2 linked regions of the Coraliomargarita algicola genome follow. The protein of the gene in region 1 interacts with the protein of each later gene in a pairwise test. Links are inferred from orthologs where the notes say so. Each region holds a gene or a part of one and is shown on either strand. Other genes may lie near its edges.

Evidence for each region.
Region 2: the proteins of SH580_RS17830 (region 1) and ftsW interact in binary tests that used the Escherichia coli proteins (3 or more experiments, as listed by UniProt). The link is inferred for Coraliomargarita algicola from one-to-one orthologs.

Annotation. Positions count from the first base shown.
Region 1 is NZ_CP138858.1:4,329,807-4,334,692, forward strand. The notes cover bases 1-2,997. They hold SH580_RS17830 (peptidoglycan D,D-transpeptidase FtsI family protein), read left to right. Parts: upstream 1-590; coding sequence 591-2,405; downstream 2,406-2,997. Other genes in these bases: rsmH (16S rRNA (cytosine(1402)-N(4))-methyltransferase RsmH), read left to right, coding at 1-174; SH580_RS17825 (hypothetical protein), read left to right, coding at 187-564; SH580_RS17835 (UDP-N-acetylmuramoyl-L-alanyl-D-glutamate--2,6-diaminopimelate ligase), read left to right, coding at 2,491-2,997. In the rest of the region: more of SH580_RS17835, read left to right, coding at 2,998-3,966; SH580_RS17840 (UDP-N-acetylmuramoyl-tripeptide--D-alanyl-D-alanine ligase), read left to right, coding at 3,982-4,886. UniProt on the Escherichia coli protein: Essential cell division protein that catalyzes cross-linking of the peptidoglycan cell wall at the division septum. Required for localization of FtsN.
Region 2 is NZ_CP138858.1:3,816,249-3,827,518, forward strand. Bases 1,517-4,484 are described here. They hold ftsW (putative lipid II flippase FtsW), read left to right. Parts: upstream 1,517-2,413; coding sequence 2,414-3,556; downstream 3,557-4,484. Other genes in these bases: SH580_RS15780 (LysM peptidoglycan-binding domain-containing protein), read left to right, coding at 1,517-2,368; SH580_RS15790 (UDP-N-acetylglucosamine--N-acetylmuramyl-(pentapeptide) pyrophosphoryl-undecaprenol N-acetylglucosamine transferase), read left to right, coding at 3,553-4,484. Also shown: murD (UDP-N-acetylmuramoyl-L-alanine--D-glutamate ligase), read left to right, coding at 1-1,017; more of SH580_RS15780, read left to right, coding at 1,052-1,516; more of SH580_RS15790, read left to right, coding at 4,485-4,680; murB (UDP-N-acetylmuramate dehydrogenase), read left to right, coding at 4,680-6,911; SH580_RS15800 (D-alanine--D-alanine ligase family protein), read left to right, coding at 6,908-7,834; SH580_RS15805 (cell division protein FtsQ/DivIB), read left to right, coding at 7,831-8,769; SH580_RS15810 (hypothetical protein), read right to left, coding at 8,807-11,270.

The sequences.
Region 1 (4,886 bases):
TGTCGTAAAATGGCAGGACGGCCAGAGCACTCTCACGATAGTCGCACGCAAGATGAGCGTGTCGTGCGCGCCACTATGATCTCCACACGTCCCATCAGCCCGAGTGAATCTGAAATTGCTATGAATCCTCGCAGCCGTAGTGCGCGCTTACGCGCAGTGCGTAAAATCTCTTAATACTTTTTTGTTATGTTAAAATTATCTTCTAAAACACGTAAACATGTCATCGCATTGATTTTTACGATGGTTGTGGTCACTGTTGGCAGTGCCTTTGCGATTGTGTGGATGCAGCAGCAGATCTCTCGCACTGCACAGGATAGTAAGCACTTGGAATCACAACTTGCGGAAACCTCTCGTAAGTTGCGCTATCTGGATGAACGGATTGCAGGTTATCATCAGCCCGTTGTGCTGCAGAGTAAAGTTGCCGGAGTTTTGCGTCCCTCGGTGGATGATCAAGTTGTTTTTGTGCAGGAAAAGCAGCTTGCCAGTGGGCGTACTTATGCTGTTTCGCAACCCTACGAAGTCTCTATGGACCTCGCGTTGCTCGATTTTGATAGTTCACGTTAATTAAGAACCCTAGGTATTTTGTTTCCATGAGTAAGGCCTTCGTATCCAGTGGGCGATCTCTATTGATCGCTTTAGCAGTGGCTTGTGCCTTCTGCGTATTGCTGGGGCGCTTATTCTATCTGCATGTTTGGGATCAGGCGGAGTTGCTCGAATTTGTAGAGGGAAATCGCAAGATGATCAACGTGGTGGAAGCACGTCGGGGGAACATTGTGGATACTCGGGGCAATCTACTCGCGACCACGCGTACCACGTATAATATCGGGGTTGATCCTCAGGCCATTCGTGAGAGTGACTTAGACAAGCTGCCGCAGCTGGCTCAGATTTTAGCGACTCCATTGGCCGAGATTGAAGAGAAGATCGATCGTAAGACGCGTAAAGTATCTGAAGACAGTAAAGAAGTGCGCCTGATCCGTTGGGCTGTGCTGGCTAAGGAAGTGGATGAAGCGACGCACGATGCTGTGCAGGCCCTTGGGATACGTGCTATTTATGGGAATCAGAGTCATTCACGTGCGTATCCTGCTGGGCAACTCGCAGCACATGTGTTGGGCTACGTAAATAAGGAAGAGACTCCTGTTACCGGTATCGAACGTTATTTTGATTATTATTTACGAGGGCAAGATGGTTGGCGTGAAACTGAGCGCGATGGTAAACGGCATGAACTTGCCCAATATCGTGAACGTGAAGTCGAGCCGACTGAGGGTCTCAACGTAGAGTTAAGCATCGATCAAATGGTGCAACATATTGTTGAGGCTGAAATCAGTCGCATTGCCGATGAGTATGCTCCTCAGGGGATCAGTGTGATCGTGAGTCAGCCCACGACCGGGGCGGTGCTTGCTATGGCCAACTACCCGAGCTACGATCCCAATGAATTTTATAATACCGAGAAATACCCTATCAGTTGGCAGCGCAATCGCGCTTTGACTGACGTCTTTGAGCCTGGGTCTACATTTAAGATCGTGCCAGCTGCAGCTGCTTTGAATGAAGGCCTGGTTCATCCTGAGGATATGTTCCAGACGGGCGTGAAGCGTGTTAGCTATAAGGGACGCACACTTTCATTGCCAGACGATCACCATATATACGAAAGCTTATCGGTGCACGATATCGTGATGAAGTCTAGTAACCGAGGTGCTGCGCATCTAGGTCTACTACTGGGCGAGCAACGTCTGTATAATTATTCGGCCAGTTTTGGCTTTGGTGAAACGACTGGTTGTGACCTGGGTGGCGAAATTTCGGGTACGCTGCATGAGCCGCGTAACTGGGACGGGCTCACGATTACACGTCTTCCTATGGGGCACGCGATTAGTGCGACGCCTATGCAAGTGCATTCTGCAATGTCAGTAATCGCGAATCAGGGGGTGCTCATGGAGCCGATGCTGGCGAAACGTATCTTTGATGAAAACGGGCAGGATGTGATTCGTTTCAAGCCTAAGGCTAGGCGTCGCGTAATTTCCACTGAAGTGGCACATACTGTTGCTTCTATGTTGTCCGATGTGGTGGGGGACGAAGGGACCGCACGTCGTGCAGGTATTGAAAATTACGATGTCGCAGGTAAGACGGGCACCACGCAGAAAATCGTGAATGGGCAATATTCCCGTCAGCATCACGTCGCTTCCTTTAGCGGCTTTTTTCCGGCGGAAAACCCATCACTGGTTATTACAGTGGTGGTAGATGATCCTCAGTCTAGTGGAGTCGGCTACGGAGGTGCAGTTGCCGCACCTGCCTTTCGCAATATTGCAGAAGCCTGTATCGCCTACTTGGGCATTCGCCCCGCTAGGTCGGACGCATCCTTTGTTAATTTACTGCCATCCATATATGATCGGACTAGCCGAGTTTCAAATTAGTACACTTCTCTCCGCTACTAGTTCTCGGCAATCCTACTCTCGCCGATTCGCACCTTACATGGTTAATGATTATCAACGCTCGCCTATGAATCTCAAAGTTAGCCAGCTTCTCGGAGGCTCTGAAATTGTGCGTCACCAGCTGCGCGAAGACAGCCCTGTTTCCTGCCTGATCACTGATAGTCGTCGTGTGGTGCCCGGAGCGCTTTTCTTTGCGATCGGAGGTCTGCGCACCGATGGCAATCTGTTTGTCGAAGAGGCGGTTGATCGTGGCGCTGTGGCTATTATTACTGAAGAAAATCTGGGGCAACATTTCCCCATCGACTACATTCAAGTGACTGATGTTCGCAAAGCATTGGCGCTGGTTTCGCGACAATTTTTCGGCGCTCCGGATGCCAAATTAGGCATCACGGGGATTACCGGCACCAATGGAAAGACCACTGTCTCCATGTTGACGCAGCATTTGATTGGTGGACAGGATCGGGTGGGGTTGCTGGGGACGATCCGCTACGATCTCGGTAAGCGTACTTTGCCTTCGTTTCGCACTACGCCCGAGTCTGTAGATGTGTATGCTTTATTGTCACAGATGGTGGATAACGGTTGCGCCGAAGCTGTGATGGAAGTCAGCTCACATGGCGTCGACCAAAAACGCACCTACGGAGTCGATATTGATGTGGCTGTCTTTCTAAATCTCACACAAGACCACATTGATTATCACAAGTCGATGGAGTCCTACTATGAGGTTAAAAAACGCTTGTTTACCGGGGAGACCGGGAGCTGTCCACGCGCAGTTGTGATTAACGTGGATTGCGCCTACGGGCGTCGTCTATTGGAGGACATTCCGAAAGGTGTGGATGTGATAACCTTTGGTATTGAGGCCAAGACCGCGCTCATACGTGCAGAAAATGTGTCTCTCTATGCGGAGCGTACTGAATTTGATCTCACATGGCCAGGCGGACAAGTGCATGTGAGCTCGCCACTTCTTGGGCGCTATAATGTGAGTAACTTGTTGGCAGCACTGGCGATTGCCCGAGCAAAAGGTCACAGCATTGAGTCTGTTCTGGATCGGGTTGCTTCTTTCCCGGGGGTGCCGGGCCGTATGGAGCGTGTCGATGCCGGGCAAGACTTTAACCTGCTCGTTGATTATGCGCACACAGACGATGCGTTGATACATGCATGCTCGATGCTACGTGAAATTACGCCTGGACGACTGATCATTATCTTTGGTTGTGGAGGCGATCGTGACCGTACAAAGCGTGCTCCGATGCTTCGTGCTGCGCTGGATGGCGCAGATGAAGTGTATGTTACTTCCGACAACCCGCGCACTGAATCAATTGAGCAAATATTTGCTGATATGCGTGCCGCGACAGGCAGTGAAGCCGCGCACTATGTCAGCGACCGCAAGCATGCAATCTCACTGGCATTGGATTGTGCGAAAGCAGGTGATTGTGTGCTGATCGCCGGTAAGGGCCATGAAGCCTATCAAGAATTTGATGGAACTGTGATTCCTTTTGATGATCGTCAAATCGCGCGCGAATTGATTCGAATGAAATCTATTTCCTAAACGATGGACGTGTTTGTGTCACAGAAAATTGCCGAATGGTCGGGGGGGGCTTGGTTGAACCCACCAGACGGATGCATGACTGGTTTTTGTTTTGATGCGCGCCAGATTCAGCCGGGACAATGTTTTGTCGCTCTCAGTGGGGGTGCACGTGATGGTCACGATTTTATTGAGCAGGCGGCGCAGGGAGGTGCGATGGCTGCAATCGTTGAGAGAGCCCAGCCCATTGCACTGCCGCAGTTGCAAGTGAGGGACTCGCTGTGCGCGCTGGCTGCCATCGCGGCTGCCGTGCGTTCACAATTTAGCAAACCGGTGATCGCGATCACTGGAAGTTGCGGCAAGACATCGACCAAGGAAATGCTACGCAGGTTACTTGGCGATGACCGCACACATGCGACTGCAGGTAATTGGAATAATCGTATCGGTGTCCCTATGACACTTTTCGGGCTCGATTCCGCGCAGCATGACTTTGCTGTGATAGAAGCCGGTATCAATCAGCCGCATGAGATGCAGGCTCTAGGCCAGATGATCCAAGCGGACCTTAATGTGTTGACTAATATTGGTCCCGCTCATCTCGAATTGCTGGATAGTTTGGAGAATGTTGCAGTCGAGAAATCATTACTTGCAAAGTCTGCGATGCCGGGTTCTCCGGTTGTTTTACCTGCAGAGGTTTTACAATTTCCTGCTTATGCACAACTGGCTGATCGAGCGATTGCTTTGTTGCAAGAGGGGACGCCTGCACCCGCTGTCATGCCACGTGCGATTGTGCGTTATGCGATCCACACATTAGATGACGCGCAGCAACTTATATTGGATGGTCGTAAATACCGCATCGCCAGCCTGAGTCGAGGCATCGCCCGCAATGCGGCGCTCGCGATTATTGCAGCCAGCGAACTTGGAATCGCTGAAGCAGATATTTGTAA
Region 2 (11,270 bases), 510 kb from region 1 along the record:
GCTCGCTACTGGCAAGGCAAGGTCATTGGGGTCACGGGAACCAATGGTAAGACCACGTTGACCGGGCTGATTGATGCCGCGCTTAAAGTCGCGGGAGAGGTGAGTGTCGCTGCAGGGAATATTGGTTATACCTTTTCGGATGCAGTGCTTTCGAGCGCAAATCAGCCTGGTGCGTATGTGGTACTTGAGATTAGTTCGTTTCAGGCGGAACTCGCGGACGGATTGCAGTTAGACGCACTACTCTGGACAAATTTCGCCGAAGATCATTTGGATCGTTACGGGTCGATGATTCAGTATTTTAATGCCAAAGCTCTGCTGTTTGATTGTTTGAAAAAGAATGGGATCTGCGTGGTCGGGAAGCAGGTCGCCCAAACTATGGAGAGCATGCGCAAGGTGTATGACGCTTGCTGTGTGGCCGATGAAGACAGCGCTCTGCTCTTCAAGTTGGATCGGGCCTCCGTATTTCATCGTTATCCGAATTCGGAGAACTTCTCGCTGGCAGCGGAGATGTGGTGGTTGCTAGGTAAGTCGTCAGCTCAGCTGATCGAGGCCGCCAATGCATTTACGCTTGCGCCGCACCGCCTTGCGATGGTGGCGGAGTATGATGGTGTTTACTATTGGGATGACTCCAAAGCCACGAATTTTCATGCGACATTGGCGGGGCTGGAGTCGGTGGGGCCACCTGTGGTGTGGATCGGAGGCGGACGTGCCAAGGGGGGCGATGTTGAAGCTTTTGCGCATGAGTTGTCCAACTATGTGAATGCCGCCGTCGTCTATGGGGAGGTCGCTGAACGATTGGCCCAGGCTTTGCAAGGCTCGCTCGATTCTGTTCACGTGCATCCATGCTTTGCTGACGCCGTCTACGCTGCAGTAGAGCTTGCGAAGGGCATTCCCGAGGCAAATGTCTTGTTGAGTCCCGGCTTCAGTAGTTTCGATCAATTTAGCTCCTATGCCGACCGTGGAAAAAGCTTCACTGACATGGTTTTAAGTTTGAAGAATACACGCAATGCTAGCTAGTATGCTGGATTGCAGGCATTATCTCCATTTTATCATGAAAGTATCTAAAGTTTTCGGTTGTGTTCTCGGTCTTCATTTCGGTGTGATCGCAGTGTTATTGGTTCAGCCCGGTTGCCGTAGTCAGCAACCGCCCACGCGGACTTATACTCAAACATCGACTCAGGTATCGACACCTTCGCGCACTTTAGCTAGCACACCGAGTAGTGGTTCTGAGCGCACCATGGCTTATAATCAGGGGCGCACTATTAAAACCTCTGTGGAAGGTGCATCTCGTCACACTGAAGGATTGATTGTGGCGAAGCGTGTGGACTCTGAGGTTACTGGTTTGGATGCTGCCTTTAACGCTGGCTTTGATGATGGCCGTTATGCCCCCGATAGCTCGGGCAGTGAATTTGGTGAGTTCGATGATATCGCACCGATCGCACCACTCAGCACTGGTGGTCAGACTGTCCAAGTCGCTGGCGATTCTTTTGAGACCTATACTGTGAAAAAGGGCGATAACCTTTGGTCGATCGCCAAGCGTTACAATATCTCACTCAATGAACTTTATGCAGCCAATGGTTTGAATAAAAATTCTATTTTGAAGATCGGTCAGCAAATCCAGATTCCGGTCGAAGGGGGCACTGCGACTGTGAAAACTGTTAGCGCTGACACCTATCAGCCATCCTCTTTCAATCAGGCCAGCACGAGTTACACCGTGAAGCGTGGTGACTCCCTCTCGAAGATTGCTAGCCAACACAACACTTCTGTGCGTGCGATCAAAGCTGCTAACAATATGACTTCAGACCTGATTCGGGTAGGGGATACGCTTATCCTGCCGGTCGAGGGGAGCAGTCGTGCTGCAGCGACGCCTGCCGCACCATCAACTTCCAGTAGCCGCAGCACGCCCGCTGTCACTTACGTGGCCACGACCAACAATGTTGCTGGTGGTCGCACACACACGGTTAAAGCTGGAGAGTATCCCGCGACGATTGCGCGTAAATACGGTATGACCTCCGGCGAACTCTTAGCACTCAATGGCATTACAGACCCCCGCAAGTTGCAAGTTGGTCAAGTGCTTAAAGTCAGTGGATCGGGTTCGGCTAACAATGTGGACTCACGCACAGAGACGGTGGTCGCACCCACCGCTGCTGTGAATACATCTGCATCGGTTACGCGTCCGACAACTGTTTCGACTGTGCCGGCCGCACCGATTACGACATCTTCCTTTCGACCTGCGGCCAGCACGGGCCCAGTGGAGATTACTGTGATCGAAGCCGATCCTCTGGTTGAAGGGGAAGTGACTGATATTCAGTCTGACGATTTGTTCGACGGTGCAGTCGAGATCCCTGTCATCCGCCTGGAAGAGTAATCTTCCTCGCTGACTTCCTGGAGCTGAGAGACTTCTGTATTCATAATGAGCGCCCGTACGGCTTCGCCTAATTCCTCGTGGCGTATCCCGCCGATTGGGCTCTTTATTATCTTTATAGTCGTAGGGCTTACTTTTTTAGGCTTAGTCATACTGTTTAGTGCATCGCAATCGATGCACGATGACCCGACGGTCTTGCTGCGTAAGCAACTCATTTGGTTGGCGCTGGCCACAGTGGCTGGAGGCATTGCGATGATGGTCAATTTGGAGGCCTTGCGGCAGTATGCCTATTTACTCGCAGCTGCTTCGATCATTTTATTGGGGCTGGTGCTCGTGCCCGGTATTGGGGTGGAAGTGAATGGCGCACGTCGTTGGATGGATTTTGGTTTCATGCGCTTGCAGGTATCTGAGATTGGGAAGTTGGGGCTGCTCTTTGCGATGGCGCATTATTTGACCAGCCATCGCCGCGACTTGGGGCACTTCTTGAAGGGCTATGTGTATCCTTGTTGTCTGCTAGGTATTTTTTGTGGTTGTATCATTTTGGAGCCCGACTTTGGCACTGCGTTTCTATGTGGTGCTGTCGGAGGCTGTATGCTCTTTTTGGCAGGCGTGCACCTGAAGTATTTAATTCCAACAGCGGTGCTTGCGTTGACGGGGTTTTCGGTCGCCGTTTACTTAGATCCGGTGCGATTGCAGCGCATTACTTCTTTTTTGGATGTGGAAGGTAATCGCAGCGATAGCGCCTACCAATTGTGGCAAGGTATACTCGCATTTGGTGCGGGAGGGATTCAGGGAGTGGGGCTCGGGGCCGGGCGCCAGCAAATGTCTTTTCTTCCCGAGGCACATACCGATTTCATCTTCGCGATTGTGGGTGAGGAGCTCGGCTTCGTATTTACCGCAGGTGTCGTAGTTCTGTTTATGACGCTTTTCTTTATCGGTATCTTACAGCTCAAGCGTGCGCCCAACTTGTATCAGGACCTACTCGTGATGGGCGCCTTGCTGTTCATTACTTTTCAGGCTTTAATCAATATCGGGGTTGTCACTGGTTGTCTTCCGACTAAGGGTATGTCGCTTCCATTTATCTCTTATGGTGGCTCCAATCTCGTATTTATGTTCGTCCTCACTGGTATTATTCTCAACGGCTTCCGATCCTGGGAGCTGCCAGCACTGCGTAAGCAGCGTGATCTATGAGTAAAATTATTATAGCATGTGGCGGCACGGGGGGGCATCTCGCGCCAGGGATCGCGGTGGCTGAAGTGCTTCAAGAGCGCGGCCATGAGTGTTTGTTGTTGATTAGTCATAAGCAGGTTGATTCCGCGTTGGTGGAAAAATATAGCCACCTCGACTTTATCAAAACGCCCGGCCGTGCTTTTTCCGGTGGGCTAGTGCAGCGGCTCGCTTTTTTGGCGAGTCTGGTTTCCAGTTTTTTTGCCTCACGTCGTATGTTGCGTGAGCGCGATCCGGACCTGGTGCTTCTTTTCGGAGGTTTTCTTTCGTTGGGGCTCGGACTGGCCGCGCAAATTAAGGGGATTCCAGTGGCTTTGCACGAAGCCAATTGTCAACCGGGTAAGGCGGTGCGCCTGATTAAGCATCTGTCGACACGTGTCTACCTGCCCGATGGAGTGCGCCTGCGTGGGGTGCCGCCGGAGTGTATTCGCTATTTCGGTTATCCCGTGCGCAAAGAAATCAAGCATGCGCTCAAAGCCGATGCCTGGAAGCGATTGAAGATTAAAGTGCCGAATAAACTGCTGGTGATTCTCGGCGGTAGCCAGGGGGCCACTGCGCTCAATCATTGGGTGACGCACAATTTCGAGAAATTAGCCAAAGCGGGCATTTCGGTCTATTGCGTTACGGGCCTGGGGAATAGTTCGGCCAGTACCATCCACGAGATCGGCAAGGGCGGCGTCGATGTGACTGCGACCTTGGTGCCGTTTTCCGGCCAGATGGGGGATGTGATTTCAGCGGCCGATTTAGTGGTATCCCGTGCTGGAGCGGGATCGATTGCGGAGATCATTCGTTGTCGCGCGCCCTCGATCCTGATCCCTTATCCTTATGCGGCGGATAACCATCAGCATGCCAATGCTCTGGCCCATGAACAACATGGCGCCGGTGTTCTATTGCCCCAAGATCAGCTCAATGATCTCACGGCGGAAGTCATTGAGCTCATGTTTAACGATTGGCTATTGGGCAAATTTAAGTCCAACCTGGAGCGCTTGGATCGCTTTGAATCCAGTGAGCGCATCGCCGACGATTTGATCGCTTTGTGTGATGCGCGCAGCATCGCCAATGCCCAAAAACTGGAGCGCGTCACGTGATGGACTCGAAGCACGATTATTTATTCATCGGCGCAGGCGGGATGGGTATGGCACCGCTTGCATGCTGGATGTCACAGGCAGGCTATTCCGTATGTGGCTACGACGCGCATCTGCAAGAGCGCGTGCGCCACTGGTTGGTAAACGCGGGCGTGACGCTTGAAGATTTTATTTTTCCCGAGCAGATCACCTGCTTCAGCACTGTCGTGTATTCCAGTGCAGTCAAACAATCGCATCCGCTATTATTGGCCGCTCGCGAAGCCGGCCTGCGCTGTTTGCGGCGCGGTGAAATGCTCGCCGAAGTCGCACGGCACAAGCGCTTTGTCGCGGTTGCCGGAAGTCATGGTAAGACCACAACTTCCGGTATGATTGCACATGGCCTGCGGCGGGCTGGAATTCAGGCAGACTACATTTTGGGTGGACTTTCGGCGGATGCGAGTATGCCTCCGGCTCACTATTGCGCGAGTGACTGGCTGGTGGCCGAAGTGGATGAGAGCGATGGCACCATTGATGGTTTCGCGCCGGCGGTGACTCTGGTGCTGAATGTAGATTGGGACCATGCCGATCGCTATGGTGATGCGGGTAAACTTGACGAGGCCTTTACCGGGCTGCTCAGTCGCACCGCGGAAACGATCTTGCTGCCACAAAACTTGCATTTGCAGCCGAGTGGGGGAGCGGTTGTGCAGCGCTTCGATGGTGCCGCGCAACGAGTGCATTTACAGTCTCCACCGCGGGGACGTTTTAATCAGAGTAATGGCGATGCCGCAGCCGCAGTGTTGGCTCTGTTTGAGCAAAGCTTACCCAGCGATACGCTCTCTTCTTTTCCAGGCATGGCGCGGCGTCAATCGATTCTGCATCGCGACCAGCAACTGACGATCGTCGAAGACTACGCGCATCATCCGACTGAGGTCGACGCATTGATCGAGTGCCTGCGCAGTAATGAGCCAGAAAAGCGATTGGTCGTGGTATTTCAGCCGCATCGCTATTCCAGAACGCGCCAGTTTAAGGCGGCCTTTGCGGAATCACTGCAGGCGGCCGATGCTGTTAACCTTTTGCCCGTCTATGCCGCCCACGAGCCTGTTTTGGCAGGTGGTGAAACTGTGGATTTGGCCAATGCCTTTGTCGGTGACACTCCAACAGTGCTGTCGATGGCATTGGACGGCGTGCAGGCGTTGGCAGCTGCTATCGGAGAGGTTCCCACGCAATTGGCCTTCGTCGGCGCGGGGGATATCGAAGAATTTGCCGGTGCATTTACGAGTTGGATACGGGCGCAAGCGGCATCAGAGCTGCCGCGTACAGATGCCGCGTTTGTGGATTACCTGCGTGCGCGGCTTTCGCCAGATTGTCGTTTAAAATGCCGCGAAGCACTCGCAAACAAAACCACGATTCGCATCGGTGGTGCGGCTCGTTTCTATGCGGAGCCGGCTAATTTGAGTGACTTACGTGTGTTATTGCGCAGTGCTGCGCTTTTTCAGATCAAAACTTTTTGTATTGGTCGTGGTTCGAACTTACTGGTGTCTGATGCCGGGTTCGATGGTTTGGTCATTCGTTTTTCGGCAGCCGCGTGGCGTCGTGTCGAAACTCTGGGGCCAGGGCGTATTTGGGCGGCAGCCGGCGGGCGCTTGAAAGAGATCTGCGGGTTTGCTGCAAAAAACGGCTTGGGCGGTTTTGAGTTTCTAGAAGGCATTCCCGGTGCAGTCGGTGGTGCCTTGCGCATGAATGCGGGAGCCATGGGAAGTTGGATGTTTGATGTCGTCGAGCGTGTGCAGTTCATCGATGAGCAGGGTCAATATCAGGATTTACCTAAGTCCGCCTTTCACTTTGGCTATCGCAAGGTGGAAGAGATCAGTCGTGGAATCGCGCTGGGAGCGGTGCTCTGCAGTGTGGATGCCGATACCGAGGACTCGATTCGCACGCGTATCGACGGCTACTCCAGCTCACGTAAAGAAAGCCAGCCACGTGGTGCCAGTGCGGGCTGTATTTTTAAAAATCCTGAGGGTAATTATGCCGGTAAACTGATCGACGAGCACGGGATCAAGGGGCTGCGAGTCGGTGGGGCCGAAGTCTCCGAAGTGCATGGCAATTTCATCGTCAACCACGGAGGGGCCTCTGCGGAGGATGTGATCGAACTGGTGCGTCAAATCCGTGCAAAGGTAAAAGCACAATCCGGCTATATTTTAGAACCCGAGGTCTTGCTAGTTGGTCAATCTTGGGATGAAGTTTTGAGCGAATGATTCCAAGTCCAACAGTTATCGTCCTCTATGGCGGCGTCGGTTCCGAACGCGAAGTTTCGCTGCGAAGTGGCGAAGCGGTTGCGCAGGCGCTGCGCGCGCGCTTTGCTGTGGAGGCATGGGTGCTGGATCAAGAGTCTCTGCCGGCAGCCTTGCGACCGGATGCGCACATCGTGTTTCCCGCACTGCATGGGAGTTTTGGCGAGGACGGGCAATTGCAAGCCCTGTTGGAATCTGCGGGTATTCACTACTGCGGTAGCGATGCCGCGGCCAGTCGCCTGTGCATGGATAAAGCCGCCACCAAAGCCATCGCACGCGAGCGGCGTATTGCGGTGCCTGAGGCGATGTGTTTCGACGGCGCGCAAGCTCCCTTGGCAGACACCGTGATCGAGCAGCTCGGTGCTTCGCTGGTGATCAAGCCTGCGGATCAGGGCAGTAGCGTCGGTCTTCATTTTACCGAGCACCGTTCGGCGCTCGGCCTCACGCTTTCTGGCATCCGCTCGGGCAATTGGCTGATCGAGCAGCGCATTCGCGGACGCGAACTCACCGTGGGCGTGCTGCACGGAGCAGCCATGGGAATTGTCGAAATCGTTAGTCAGAGTGGGGTGTATGATTATCAGGCGAAGTATACGCCTGGCTCCACGGAGTATCATTTCCCTGCCGATCTCGAGGCTGCGGTGGAGGCCAAGATCAAAGATCATGCCGAGCAACTCTTCGATGCCTGTGGTTGTCGTGACTTTGCCCGAATTGATTTTTTATTGGACGGCGCACGTCCTTACTTTCTAGAGATCAACACCTTGCCTGGGCTAACCGCTACCAGTTTACTCCCCAAGAGCGCTTCTTGTGTCGGTTACGACTTTGAACAACTCGCAGCGGAACTGGTCGCGCCAGCGATTGCACGTTTTCAATCGGGAGGTGAAGTATGATCGGCGATGGCAGGCACAAAGGCAGCACTTCGGCCAGCGGTCAGCAGAGCTGGCGTTCACTCGCCGGGGCGCAACGCAGTACGCGCATAAAGTCGCCGCAGGCCCGTAAGAGGCGTCAAACGCAGCTCTTAAAATTGTTCTCTGCCCTTTTTCTGTTCTTCCTGCTGGTAGGTTTGGTGATGTGGGCGGTCATCGCATTTAAGAATCGCAAAGAGCCAATTCAGATTACCACGCCCTCCAAGCCCGTGGAAAAAGTGCTTTTCGATACCAATGGGGTGCTACCTTCCTCATGGTTGGGCACAGTCATTGAATTGCGACGGGATACCACCATGATGGAGATCGATATCTACACCATGAAGCAGCAACTCGAGGCGCATGGTCAGGTGAAGTCAGCCTCGGTTGAGCGACAGTTTCCCAATGCGCTAAAGATCGAGATCAAAGAGCATGAGCCAGTCATGCGTATGCGGGTCGTCGGCAGTCAAGGCGAGCCTGAGTTACGCATCGTTTCGCGAGACGGCACCATCTACAAGGGAGTCGGATATCCCAAGGCCACGTTGAGTAAGCTACCTTACGTTGTTCCCTATCGACATCCGGAAGGCGGCTTTAAGCCCTTGCGAGGTATTGATAAAGTGGCCGACTTATTAGAAGTGGCGCGTCGCACGCAGCCCAATTTTTATAAGACTTGGCAATTGGTCTCCTTAGAGCACTACTCTGGCGACTCCGAAATGCCAGGCCAAGTGATCGAGGTGCGCACCCCCATGGTGCCCCGGCTAATTTTCGGGTTTAACACTAGCTTCGAACAACAGCTCGACCGACTGTCTGTCATTCTAAATTATGTCCAAAGCCGTGGTAATCCTGGTCTCAAGCGCATTGACCTCTCCCTACAAGGCTCCGCGGCGGTGCAGTTTGTGAGTGGACGTATCAGGACCTTCTAGCATCCATGGCGGGGCAGAGCGGGGCTGATGGTCATGCTCACTGGGAGCTGAAGCTTGCCTCATCTTTGTCGTTCGCGAGTGTCCACGATAGCTGGGTTTGCCAGCTGGCGCCGGCTGCTATTTTGAGGCCTGGCCGTGTTTTAAGTTCTACATTGTAGCTGCCCTGTCCGAACCAGACGCGTGGTTGAGCCCAGGCGCTTGCATCGAGTGTCTGTTCTAGGCTTAGCTTCGACACTAAGTCTAGCGCGGCCCACCAATTTGCAGTCAAGTCGCCCGTCTTGTGATGGCCGAGTCCGCTCCAGAAAGGAAGGCGTTCCACTCCTTGGCTGAGCGGGAAAAACAACACATCGGTCACGGACTCACCGGCGCCGCCTACAGTGTATTCGGGATGGATTTCGACTTTGAATTCACTGTCTGTGCTGCCTACATTCGCGAGTTTGATCGTGTGGTCCAAGGTGGAGCCATTCAGTTTCCATTCTTGCGTGATGTTAAGGCTGCCCACGCTTGCTTGGACGATGAGTTGCTCGTCCTTGAATTCGACGAGTTGCATGGGGGCGTTTTTCAGTTTGCCGTTGAACGTGCTCCAGATCCCGTAGGCAAAGGGGATGCTGGGCAAGTTGGGCATCATGGAGTAGTCCATGTTGATTTGATTGCTGAGTGTATGATTGTCGATGAGCTCCAAGACACGAGCTCCGCGGGCGACATCGATGCTGACGGTGATGTCCTCATTGCTTAGGATGCAGACTGGCTCCTCCATATCAGGGAACTGTACCTGCGCTCCCTTGCCTTGTAAGCGGCGCAGATAGAAGGGGTATTCTTTGGATGTGGATAGGCCGTTGATTTGTTGAACAATCTGTATTTTGAGTTTTTGCAAGGGGGCATTGAGCTGATCGAGCGCAATATCGATGCTGAACTCTTTTTGGCTATCATTGATGGTCATATGGTCGTCGAGAATGACCCCTGCACTTGGCTCGCTGACGATGACACGAATGTCCTTTGCAGTGCTGATTTTTCCATCCAGTTGAAGGGGGAGTTTGAATGAGCTCTGCGCTTGGTTGACGATTTGGCGTTGGGCCGCCGGGCGTAGTGTCCAATCGCTCTGTGACTGAATGATTTGAGCCTTTTCGGAGCCGACGAACTCCAGCGCCTGCTCGGCGCTCAAATAGATGGGCGAAGATCCGTAGGGCGCGGTGATCAGTCCTTCCTTGCTGGGGATCAGTGTCAATTGCTCGCCCAGTAGGGTTGTCAGGGTGACTTCGCTGGCAGCGGTCTTGAAACTGGCTACTTTGTCGGTGGTGCCATCCCAGAGGACGATCGTTTGCATTTCGGACTCACGGTGCTGAAAGCTGTATCCGATCGATGGCATTTCCAATCCTCCCAGTGGCTGTTCATAGACAGCATCGCCCAGAGTGTCCATGAGGGTTTTTACAGCGAAGAAAGCTGGTTTCTTTTGTAGGTCGTAGTCGATTAGCCCGAAGGTATGCTCGGTGAAGTTTAGATCATTGCCTTCGTCGAAGAAGGAGTAAAGGAAGACGCGCTTGAACCCGAGCACGTGGTGGATGATTAAGCCGCGCACCAAGTAGTCGGCTTTGACTAGAGGCGAGATCGGACCGGATGGATTGTTGGCGGGTGCTTCGCTATAGCCGAATTCGGTGGAGATCATCGGTTTGCCCCAGTCGCCGTGCTTTTTCATGACCTCTCGAATCTTGCGCATATTATCATACATGGCTTCCGGTGCGCCCAGCGGGTAGCCTTCGGGCTGTTGGTGGCCGCCGGCGATTTTGCAATAAGAGTGTAGGTCGAGGACGTCGAAATAGTCCTTGCCGCCGAGTTCGTAAAACTTGTCCAGCCACTCGATCGAATGGTCTTCCAGGCCGCTGGAAGGGGCGCAAATTACGGCATCTGGAATTAGCTCATCGCGCTTTTGGCTCACTTTCTTGAGCGAGTCGACATAATGCTGGATCGGTCTTGTCTTTAAGTCGGGCTCATTGCCTGGGCCGGAATAGGCATAGATTCCTAGCTTCCCGCCTGTTTCCATGTTGTTGCCATGTGGGTAGGTGTAGACTCCGATGCCTTTTTGGTAGAATTTCTGCACAATTTTCGGACTGCACTCCCACCAGCGAATTTGTGAGATGCCGGTTTCGGCGAGCAGATCCAAGGCAACGGTTTCATAAGCGACATGATCGCGTTGTTCGTTTTTTTGACGATTACCACCACCGCCCCAGAAGTGATTGATGGCAACCATGTCAGAGAAGGTGTCCATCGCCAGAGGTTGGGGCATTTGGCAGGCTTGTGATTTTACTTTTGGATTTTCGCCGGCATCAAATACGGCATTAACCGCGAAGTAGTAGTTTTGATTGGGCGTGAGTGGGTAGAGCGTAGTCCCGTCTTCCTTGCCGCTGACTTTCTTTAATAATTCGACGCCGGGGTCTCCAGGGGAACTAAAGGAGCTGGAGCTGGTGTAGATTTTCCAGCTTTGTACGTCCGGGGTGAGCTTTTTG